3 regions of the Mesorhizobium sp. M1182 genome follow, and region 2 is predicted to be linked to each of the others. Evidence: predicted binding sites of a transcription regulator. Region 2 holds the regulator's gene; each other region holds the start of a gene.
What was found. Region 2 encodes LexA, which represses DNA repair genes until DNA is damaged. Its sites were predicted from a motif close to TGTTCNNNNTGTGTTCNG; they were not measured.

Region 1 (3,282 bases), on a different contig from region 2:
GCCGCCCGCACCGCCTTGGCGTCTTCGCCGCCGGCGCTCTGGTCGGCGGTGAAGCGGAAACCTTGCAACTCGCCGACGTGATGGCCTTCGACGAGGACGGTTCCGGTTGGGCTGATTTCGGCTTCAGGCATCGTGTTTTCTCTAAGGCGCCGCATGAGGACGGAAGTCCTGCGGTCTACAAAACGTTTCGTCAACCGCTCATGCAGCGCATCCGACAATCTGTCTTCGATTTCGCGCGTCTTTTCCTGCCAGTGTGCCCGATCGGCCAGCCAGCCGGGCCGGTTGGAAACGAAGGTCCATGTGCGGATCTGGGCAATCCTGTGCGATAACGTGTCGATGTCGCCTTCGGTGGTGTCGGCACGGCGCACCTGCTCGGCCATGTAGTTCTCGTCGACATGGCCATGCCTGGCAAGGTCCATGTAAATGGAGGCAATCAAGTCGGCGTGCTGGGCCGGCGCGATCTTCCTGTAGTCGGGCAGCGCGCAGGCTTCCCACAGCAGCGCCACGCGCCTGGCATCGGTGGTGAGTGCCCGGACGTCCTCGTCGCGCGACAGATGCTCGAGCGCCTGTGCGTCTACTGCCGGCAGCGCGCGCGTCAGGCCTTCGACCGGGGCGTTGGTCTCAATCGACCGCTTCAGCGCATCGAGGTTGGCGAAATCGAAATGCGCGGTGCGCCACTGCAGTACTTTCACCGGGTCGAAATCATGCGCCTCGATTTTGTTGACCAGTTCATCATCCAGCGGATCGACCTGGCCGGTGACGCCGAAGGTGCCGTCGCGCAGATGCCGGCCAGCGCGGCCGGCAATCTGGCCGAGCTCGGCCGCCGTCAGGTTGCGGTACTGGTAGCCGTCGAATTTGCGATTCTGGGCGAAGGCGACGTGGTCGAGGTCGAGGTTGAGGCCCATGCCGATGGCGTCGGTGGCGACGAGGTAGTCGACGTCGCCCGACTGGAACAGCGCCACCTGGGCGTTGCGGGTGCGCGGGCTGAGTGCGCCGAGCACGACGGCGGCACCGCCCTGCTGGCGGCGGATCAGCTCGGCGATGGCATAGACCTCGTCGGCCGAAAAGGCGACGATCGCCGTGCGCCGCGGCAGGCGGGTCAGCTTCTTCGAGCCGGCATAGGCAAGGTGCGACAGGCGTGGCCGGGTCACCACCGACACGCCCCGCAGCAGGCGCTGCAGGATGCCGTGCATGGTGGCCGCGCCCAGCAGCAGCGTCTCCTGGCGGCCGCGCAGATGCAGGATGCGATCGGTGAAGATGTGTCCGCGTTCGAGATCGCCGGCGAGCTGGACCTCGTCGATGGCAACGAAGGCGGCGTCGGTCTCGCGCGGCATCGCTTCCACGGTGCAGACCGAGTATTTCGCGCCAGCCGGCTGGATCTTTTCCTCGCCGGTGATGAGCGCAACCTTATGGGCGCCGACCTTCTCGCAGACGCGCGTATAGACCTCGCGGGCAAGCAGCCTGAGCGGCAGGCCGATGACGCCGCTTTCGTGCGCCACCATGCGTTCGATGGCGAGATGGGTCTTGCCGGTGTTGGTCGGGCCGAGCACGGCCGTCACGTCTCGACCCGACAGGATCAGCGGTTCAGTGTGTTTCGGATGGATGTTCATCGGCCTGGAAATAAGGCTCTCTGCCTCGCATTGTCGGGAGCGCGCCCATATTGGCCGCGTATGACAGGCGACACATAGGGATTTCGGGCGCGAAGCGAAAGCGGAATATGCCGAGGGCAGGCCGATTGGTTGGTTCGAAGCCAGAAAATCTGTTCCCGATTAACAGTTGGAACGAGTCTGGAACGAATCAGCGACGAATCACTGACTCGCGCTGATTCAGGGTTTGTTCACGGCTACATCTGGGTTTTCTGTCGGCGTACCTCACCACATGCTGAATCACGGAAACTGGCCCGATTTATGCAAGCGGCATCCAAGCGAGCACTGCGGTTAACCTTTGCCGGCGAATGGTCGTGGCCGGCCAATCTGCTTCGCACAACGTTATGAAATTATTGATGTTTCCTAACGCGCTTTAATCATTTCGAGGGTGTTTTCAGCTCTCGCCGTTAACGTTCCGCTCAAAGCCGGAACGAATCGGCGACGAATCAGAGATAGCCGAAGTTTCTTGGTTTGTTCACCGCAACATGTTGTGTTGTGGACAGCTTTTCCACCGAGAATCCACAGGCTGCCGGGCGGCTTTTGCACAAGCTGCGAGTTTGCCGTTAACCTTTGCGTGCCGGATTGGGGCAGCGTGCTGCATCGAGATCTTGCAACGGGAAGACCGCTATAGAAACGGGCCGTTTTGCAGGCCCGTTCGTCCAAGCGCGGATCTGTCTCAACGTAAAGACAAACGATCAGGCGACGTACTGGCCGCCATTGGCTGATATGGTCGAGCCGGTGATGAAACCGGCATCGTCGGAAGCGAGGAAGACGACGCAGCGCGCGATCTCCTCCGGCTCGCCGAGACGACCGACCGGGATGTGCGGGATGACGCGCTCGTTGAGGACCTTCTCGTCCATTGCCTTGACCATCTCGGTGGCGATGTAGCCGGGGCAAATGACGTTGACGGTGATGCCGGCGCGCGCGCCTTCCTGGGCCAGTGCCTTGGTGAAGCCGATATCGCCGGCCTTCGAGGCCGAATAATTGACCTGGCCGACCTGGCCTTTCTGGCCGTTGATCGAGGAGATGGTGATGATGCGACCGAACTTGCGGTCGCGCATGCCGCCCCACAATGGATGCGTCATGTTGAAGACGCCGGAAAGGTTGGTGTCGAGGACCTCTTTCCATTGCTCGCGGGTCATCTTGTGGAACATCGCGTCGCGAGTGATGCCGGCATTGTTGACCAGCACCGAGACGGGACCGAGATCGGCTTCGATCTGTTTGATGCCGGCGGCGCAGGCCTCGTAGTCGGCGACCGACCATTTATAGACCGGGATGCCGGTCGCGGCCTTGAACTTTGCCGCCGCTTCTTCATTGCCGGCGTAGTTTGCGGCGACCGAATAGCCGGCGCTTTTCAAGGCGACCGATATCGCCGCGCCGATGCCGCGCGACCCGCCTGTGACGATTGCAACCTTTGTCATATGTCCTCCCGGGAAATGCAGATGACTGAGCGTTGAAGCGGTGGGGTTTGCCCCCTATTCCCTACTCGCTTTGCGCCAGCATCCTATTCGTATCGCTTATCTCATCACAATGCTTCCACGCACATGGCAACACCCATGCCGCCGCCGATGCACAGCGTGGCAAGGCCTTTCTTGGCACTTCTGCGGCGCATCTCGTAGACCAGCGTGTTGAAGAT
Region 2 (3,282 bases):
GCAGCTTCATCATGCTGGCGGTGATGCTTATCGCCGTGCTGGTCGACCGGGCCGCGCTCACCATGCGCAACCTGGCGATCTCGGCCATCGCGGTCATCCTGGTGTCGCCGCACGAGGTGGTCGGTCCGAGTTTCCAGATGTCCTTCGCCGCGACGGCGGCCCTTGTCGGCGCCTATGCAGGCTGGTCCGATTACCGCGCCGGGAGGGCCACCACGCCGCCGCCGCGGCAGTCGCCGCTACGCCTTGCCACTCGAAAGGTCCTGCTGGGCATGTGCGGTCTGGCGATGACCTCGATCATTGCAGGGAGCGCCACGGCGCTTTTCGCCATATGGCATTTCCAGCGCGTGGCGCCGCTCGCCTGTTCGCCAATCTGGCCATCATGCCCATCGTCTCACTGGTCGTCATGCCCTTCGCCGTTCTCAGCGCGCTGGCGATGCCGTTCGGTGCGGATGGCCCTTTCCTCTATGTCATGGGCAAGGGGCTGACGGCGATGATCGCCCTGTCCGGGTGGATCTCGGAGCGCTCGCCGATCGATGCGGTCGGGCTGATTTCGCTGAGATCCGTCCTTCTGGTGACGATCGCCCTCGTCATTGCCAGCATGGCGACGACGTGGTTGCGGCTGGCGGCACTTCCTTTTGCGCTCGCCGGCTTGCTGACGACAACGCAGACACGCATACCCGACGTATTGGTCTCGGAGGACGCACGGCTGGTCGCGCTGTCGATCGGCAGCGGTGAACTCGCGGTCAACCGGGCACGCCCGAATGAGTTCACCATCGACAACTGGAAACGCGCGCTCACATCGGAGGCCATCGTCGCGCCGGAAACCCCTGGAAAGAACGACCCGCAATTCGACATTGCCGATCCGGCCGACCTGCCGCCGGGCATGCCGTTCATTTGCACGGACGGCCTCTGCCTTGCCAGGCATCCATCCGGCGCGATCATCGCGCAAGCCACGGACCGCGATACTGCGCGGCCAGCCTGCGCCTTTGCCAGCTTGATCGTCATCGACGACGCCACCGCCCATAACCCCTGCTACTACGACCGGCTGGTCCTCGTCGTCACCAAACGGCAACTGGCGCGCGCGGGAAGTGCCGCCGTCTATTTCGATCCACAAGCGGCAACACGCGCCGAGATCCGCTTCGCCGTCGAAAAATCATACCGGCCCTGGCACGTGCAACGGAAATTTTCACGCGCGGCACGGGGCCTGCCGCCATACCGCAGGGCCGACAATCCCAAAGCCGGCGCCAAGGGCGGAACTCAGTAGCGGCGGATCAGTCCGACGAGCTTGCCCTGCACCTTGACCCTGTCTGGTCCGAAGATGCGCGTCTCGTAGGCCGGATTGGCGGCTTCCAGGGCGATCGAGGCGCCCTTGCGGCGGAACCGCTTCAGCGTCGCTTCCTCCTCGTCGACCAGTGCCACCACGATCTCACCGGGGCTCGCCGTATCGGCATTGCGGATGATCACCGTGTCGCCGTCGAAAATGCCGGCCTCGATCATCGAATCGCCTTTGACCTCGAGCGCATAATGCTCGCCGCCCATGATCATATCCGGCGGCACCGAAATCGAATGCGTCTGGTGCTGGATGGCGTCGATCGGCACACCGGCAGCGATGCGGCCCATTACCGGGATCGAAACGGCGGCGACGACATCGTCGTCATTTCCGGCTGCGGGCACGCGCGACGATGTCGGCTTGCCCTGCCGAGGGGCGCCTTGCCCAAGGCTGCCCTGGATGACACTCGGCGAGAACTTGCGTGCCGCATTGAGGCCGGGGGCGATCGAGTCAGGCAGGCGTAGCACCTCCAGCGCACGGGCCCGGTTGGGCAAACGGCGAATGAAGCCGCGCTCCTCCAGCGCCGTAATCAGCCGGTGGATTCCGGATTTGGAAGCCAGGTCGAGCGCTTCCTTCATCTCGTCGAATGAAGGCGGGATACCGCTTTCCTTCAACCTTTCGTGGATGAACATAAGCAGTTCGTGTTGTTTGCGTGTCAGCATAGCGACCCCCAACAGAATCAGAAAAACAAACCCAGAACAAACACTATCTGTTCCAGTTGTGTTCCGCAACTGTTTAAAGTTTAATGAATGCGTTAAGGCTCGGGAAACAAACGACGTCCCCTACCGGCGTAACGCATTTTCACCGCCGCGAGCCTCATCGCCTTGATTCTGCTTTCGTTTGCGCCCTTCTGGCCTCCTAGAAGGCGGCACTGGCATCGGCCGTCGGTCGGCAAAAGGCACGGAATTGAACCCGTATCGACTGTGCGGTTTGGTCAATGCACCGTGAACGAAACGAACTCAAAACGCCAACCTCGGGTTAAGTCCCGGTTTCCACCGCCTGGTCAGGCTGCTTCTCGCCGGTGGAGCCTTGCTGCGCGCAACCAAGTAATGGAAGAACAGTCGATGCGTGTCCGGCGTTGCGTTGGATCTTGGGGGAGCAGACAAATCATGACAGGAATTCCCGATCTCGTGGCCATAAAGGCGATGGATGCCGCGGATCCGCTGCGCGCGATGCGCGACCGCTTTGTGTTGCCGCAAGGAGTGATCTATCTCGACGGCAATTCGCTAGGAGCTGCTTCACGTGCCGCTTTCGATGAACTGCACAAGGCCGCGACCGAAGAATGGTCGCATGATCTCATCCGCGCATGGAACACGGCCGGCTGGTTCAACATGCCGCTTGAACTTGGCGACCAGCTCGGGCGCCTGATCGGGGCCGCGGCCGGCCAGACAGTGGTCTGCGACACGACATCGGTCAACATCTACAAGCTGCTGCACGCCGCCATGGCCATGCGACCGGAGCGGCAGGTCATCGTCGCCGAGGGCGATAGTTTTCCGACGGACCTCTACATGGCCGAGGGTGTGGTTTCGACGCGAAAAGATACGCTGCTGCGCCTCTCGGGAGTCGACGCGCCGACCATCGAAGAGCTGATCGACGAACGCACCGCTGTGGTGCTGGTCAACCACGTCAACTATAGGTCGGGCGAACTGCGCGACATGCCGGCGCTGACGCGCAGGGCTCAGGAAGCCGGGGCGATGATCGTCTGGGATCTCTGCCACACCGCCGGCGCGATGCCAGTCGAGCTCGACAAGGCAAACGCCGATTTTGCCGTTGGCTGCACCTACAAATATCTGAATGGCGGCCCGGGCGCGCCTGCCTTCATCTATGCGGCTGAGCGGCATCTTTCCGACATCCAGCAGCCGCTCACCGGCTGGTGGGGCCATGCACGGCCCTTCGCCTTCGAGCCAGGCTATGCGGCCGGCACCGGCATCCGCCGGTTTCTGTGCGGCACG
Region 3 (3,282 bases), on a different contig from region 2:
ATGTTCTACGACCCGATGGTCGCCAAGCTGTGCACCTGGGCGCCGACACGGCTGGCGGCGATCGACGCGATGTCGGAAGCGCTGGACAGTTTCGTCGTCGACGGCATCGAGCACAACATACCGTTCCTGGCGGCGCTGATGCAGCATCCGCGCTGGCGGGAAGGGCGGCTATCGACGGCGTTCATCGCCGAGGAATATCCCGACGGCTTCGCGCCCATTGTGCCGAATAGCGAAGAAAACGCGGTGCTGGCCGCGATCGCAACCGCGGTCGAGCTGCTGCGCCGCGACCGGCTCGACCGGCTGGGCGGGCGGCTGGCGCCGCATTCGGGCGCCTTGAAACGCGATTGGGTGGTGAAGATCGGCCGGGATTATCTTTCGGTTGCCATCGTCGAAGGCATGATTTCCATTCCGATGGAGCTCGACCTCACAATCGACGGCGGCAAACCGCTGACGGTGGCATCCGACTGGCGGCCGGGCGATCTCATCTGGCGCGGCACGGTCGGCGGCCGCAAGGTCGCGGCGCAAGTCAGGCCGGTGCTGAACGGGTTCCGCATCGCCTGGAAAGGCATCTCGGTGACAGCCCGCGCCATGCTGCCGCGCACCGCCGAACTCGAAAGGCTGATGCCGGAAAAAGTGGCGCCGGATACCTCGAAGATGCTGCTATGCCCGATGCCCGGCCTCGTCGTGTCGATTGCCGTTGCCGAGGGGCAGGAGGTCAAGGCCGGCGAGACGCTGGCCGTGGTCGAGGCGATGAAGATGGAAAACGTGTTGCGCGCCGAGCGCGACCTCATCGTCTCGAAGCTCAACGCCAAGCCCGGCGACAGCCTTGCCGTCGATGCGGTGATCATGGAATTCGCCTGAGGCCGAAACCCCCGCCCTCGACGCCCGTCAGAAGTTGGCGGGACAGCGCCCCCTCTGTCCTGCCGGACATCTCCCCCTTCAGAGGGGAGATTGGCAGCCTCGGCGCCTCGCTCGCTCCTGCAACGTTGGAAATTGGCGAAAGCCGAGATGATGGCCAATCTCCCCACTAGAGGGGGAGATGTCCGGCAGGACAGAGGGGGCGCGAAGGAACGCGACTTTGCAATCCTCTGGATACGCCCTCGGGAGACGGACAACTCGAATTTTTCCCCGTCGCGCCGTATTTTGTTCTTGCTTTGTGCCGGCAGCTATGCTATTAATTTGGCTATGGTGCTAATTGGCTCCAACGACCCGCCCGCCGAGGCGGGTTTTGTTTGTAGCCTGAGGTTGGCGGGACAGCGCCCCTCTCTGTCCTGCCGGACATCTCCCCCACAGGGGGGAAATTGGCAGCTTCGGCGGTTGCTCTAAACCTCCAAAGCTCTAATCACTAGCGCTGGACTCGTGCTACCCGGCGCTCGACAATACAACTTCATCGACTGAGTCCCTTCAGGCGGCGCGAAAAAACCATGGCGGATGAAAGACTTCCACGCGATCCCTTGCTGCGCGAGGCCTATGCAAAGGCGTCGCGGGCGGAGGCGGCGGCGCGTCGATTCATTCATCTGCGTGTGCATTCGGCCTATTCGCTGCTCGAAGGTGCCTTGCAGCTCGGCAAGATCGTCGGCCATGCGGTGCAGGACGAATGCCCGGCAATCGCCGTCACCGACACCAACAATCTGTTCGGCGCGCTGGAATTCGCCCAGAAGGCGGTAAAGGACGGCATCCAGCCGATCATCGGCTGCCAGATCGACCTCGCCTTTTCCGGCGAGGCGAGCGACAGCCAGCGCGACCGCAGGCGGCAAGGACCGGAGATGCGGCCGGTCGTCCTGATCGCCGCAACCGAGGCCGGCTACGGCAATCTGGTCAGGCTGGTCAGCCGCGTCTACCTCGAGACACCGCCCGGCGAAGCGGTGCATCTGACGAGCGAGATGTTGCAGGGCCACACCGACGGATTGATCTGCCTTACGGGCGGACCGCGCGGTCCGATCGGCAGTGCCTTGAAACAGGATCGCCGCGAACTCGCCGAGACCCGGCTCTCGGCGCTCAAGAGCCTGTTCGGCGACCGGCTCTATGTCGAGCTTGAGCGGGTCTCCGGCTACGACCGCGCCATCGAGCAGTCGTCGGTCGACCTCGCCTACCGCCACGATCTGCCGCTGGTTGCCACCAACGAGGCGTTTTTCTTCTCTCGTGAAGACTATGAGGCGCATGACGCCCTGATCGCCATCGCCGAAGGTTCCGTGGTTGCGGCCGACAATCGCCGCCGCCTTTCGCCCGACCACTTCCTGAGAAGCCAGGCCGATATGGCGAGGCTGTTCGCCGACCTGCCGGAAGCAATCGACAACACCGTCGAGATCGCGCTGCGCTGCTCGTATTACCCGAAGACCCGCAATCCGATTCTGCCGCGCTTTGCCGGCCGCGATGTCGCCGACGCCGATGCTGCGGTCAAGGCGGAGGCGCAGGAGCTTGCCAGGCAGGCGCATGAAGGGCTGGAGGCGCGGCTGGCGGCGCACGGCCCGACGCCCGGCTATACCGTCGAGCAATATCGCGAAAGGCTGGATTTCGAGCTCGGCGTCATCGAGAAGATGAAATATCCGGGCTATTTCCTGATCGTTGCCGACTTCATCAAATGGGCCAAGGCACAAGGCATTCCGGTCGGCCCGGGCCGCGGTTCGGGCGCCGGCTCGCTGGTCGCCTATGCCACGACCATCACCGACATCGATCCACTGCGTTTTTCGCTGCTGTTCGAGCGCTTCCTCAATCCCGACCGCGTGTCTATGCCCGACTTCGACATCGACTTCTGCCAGGACCGGCGCGAGGAAGTCATCCGCTACGTCCAGCAGAAATACGGCCGCGACCAGGTTGGCCAGATCATCACCTTCGGCACGTTGCAGGCGCGCGCGGTGCTGCGCGACGTCGGCCGCGTGCTGCAGATGCCTTACGGGCAGGTCGACAAGCTGAGCAAGATGGTGCCGTCGAACCCGGCCAATCCGGTCAAGCTCGCCGACGCCATCGCCAACGAGCCGCGCTTTGCCGAAGAGGCGGAGCGTGAGCCGATCGTGCAGACGCTGCTCGATACGGCGCAGAAACTGGAAGGTCTTTATCGGCACGCCTCGACGCACGCCGCCGGCATCGTCATCGGCGACCGGCCGCTGTCGGAGCTGGTGCCGATGTACCGCGATCCGCGCTCGGACATGCCGGTCACGCAGTTCAACATGAAATATGTCGAGCAGGCCGGGCTGGTGAAATTCGACTTCCTTGGCCTGAAGACGCTGACGGTGCTGGACAGGGCCGTCAAGCTGATCCGCCGCCGCGGCATCGAGATCGATC

Region 1: NKH33_RS06105 (helicase-related protein) is a predicted target of LexA. The motif match lies at 1,778-1,795, and genes of this name have one in related genera.
Region 3: dnaE (DNA polymerase III subunit alpha) is a predicted target of LexA. The motif match lies at 1,145-1,162, and genes of this name have one in related genera.

What each region holds. Positions count from the first base shown of each region.
Region 1 is NZ_JAMYMD010000003.1:229,493-232,774, reverse strand. It holds gene NKH33_RS06105 (helicase-related protein) at 1-1,610, opposite strand, end outside; gene phbB (acetoacetyl-CoA reductase) at 2,342-3,067, opposite strand; gene NKH33_RS06095 (acetyl-CoA C-acetyltransferase) at 3,172-3,282, opposite strand, start outside.
Region 2 is NZ_JAMYMD010000008.1:15,947-19,228, forward strand. It holds partial or broken gene NKH33_RS12025 (ComEC/Rec2 family competence protein) at 1-1,264, shown strand, start outside; gene lexA (transcriptional repressor LexA) at 1,258-1,992, opposite strand; gene kynU (kynureninase) at 2,440-3,282, shown strand, end outside.
Region 3 is NZ_JAMYMD010000034.1:56,414-59,695, reverse strand. It holds gene NKH33_RS27475 (acetyl-CoA carboxylase biotin carboxylase subunit) at 1-861, shown strand, start outside; gene dnaE (DNA polymerase III subunit alpha) at 1,425-3,282, shown strand, end outside.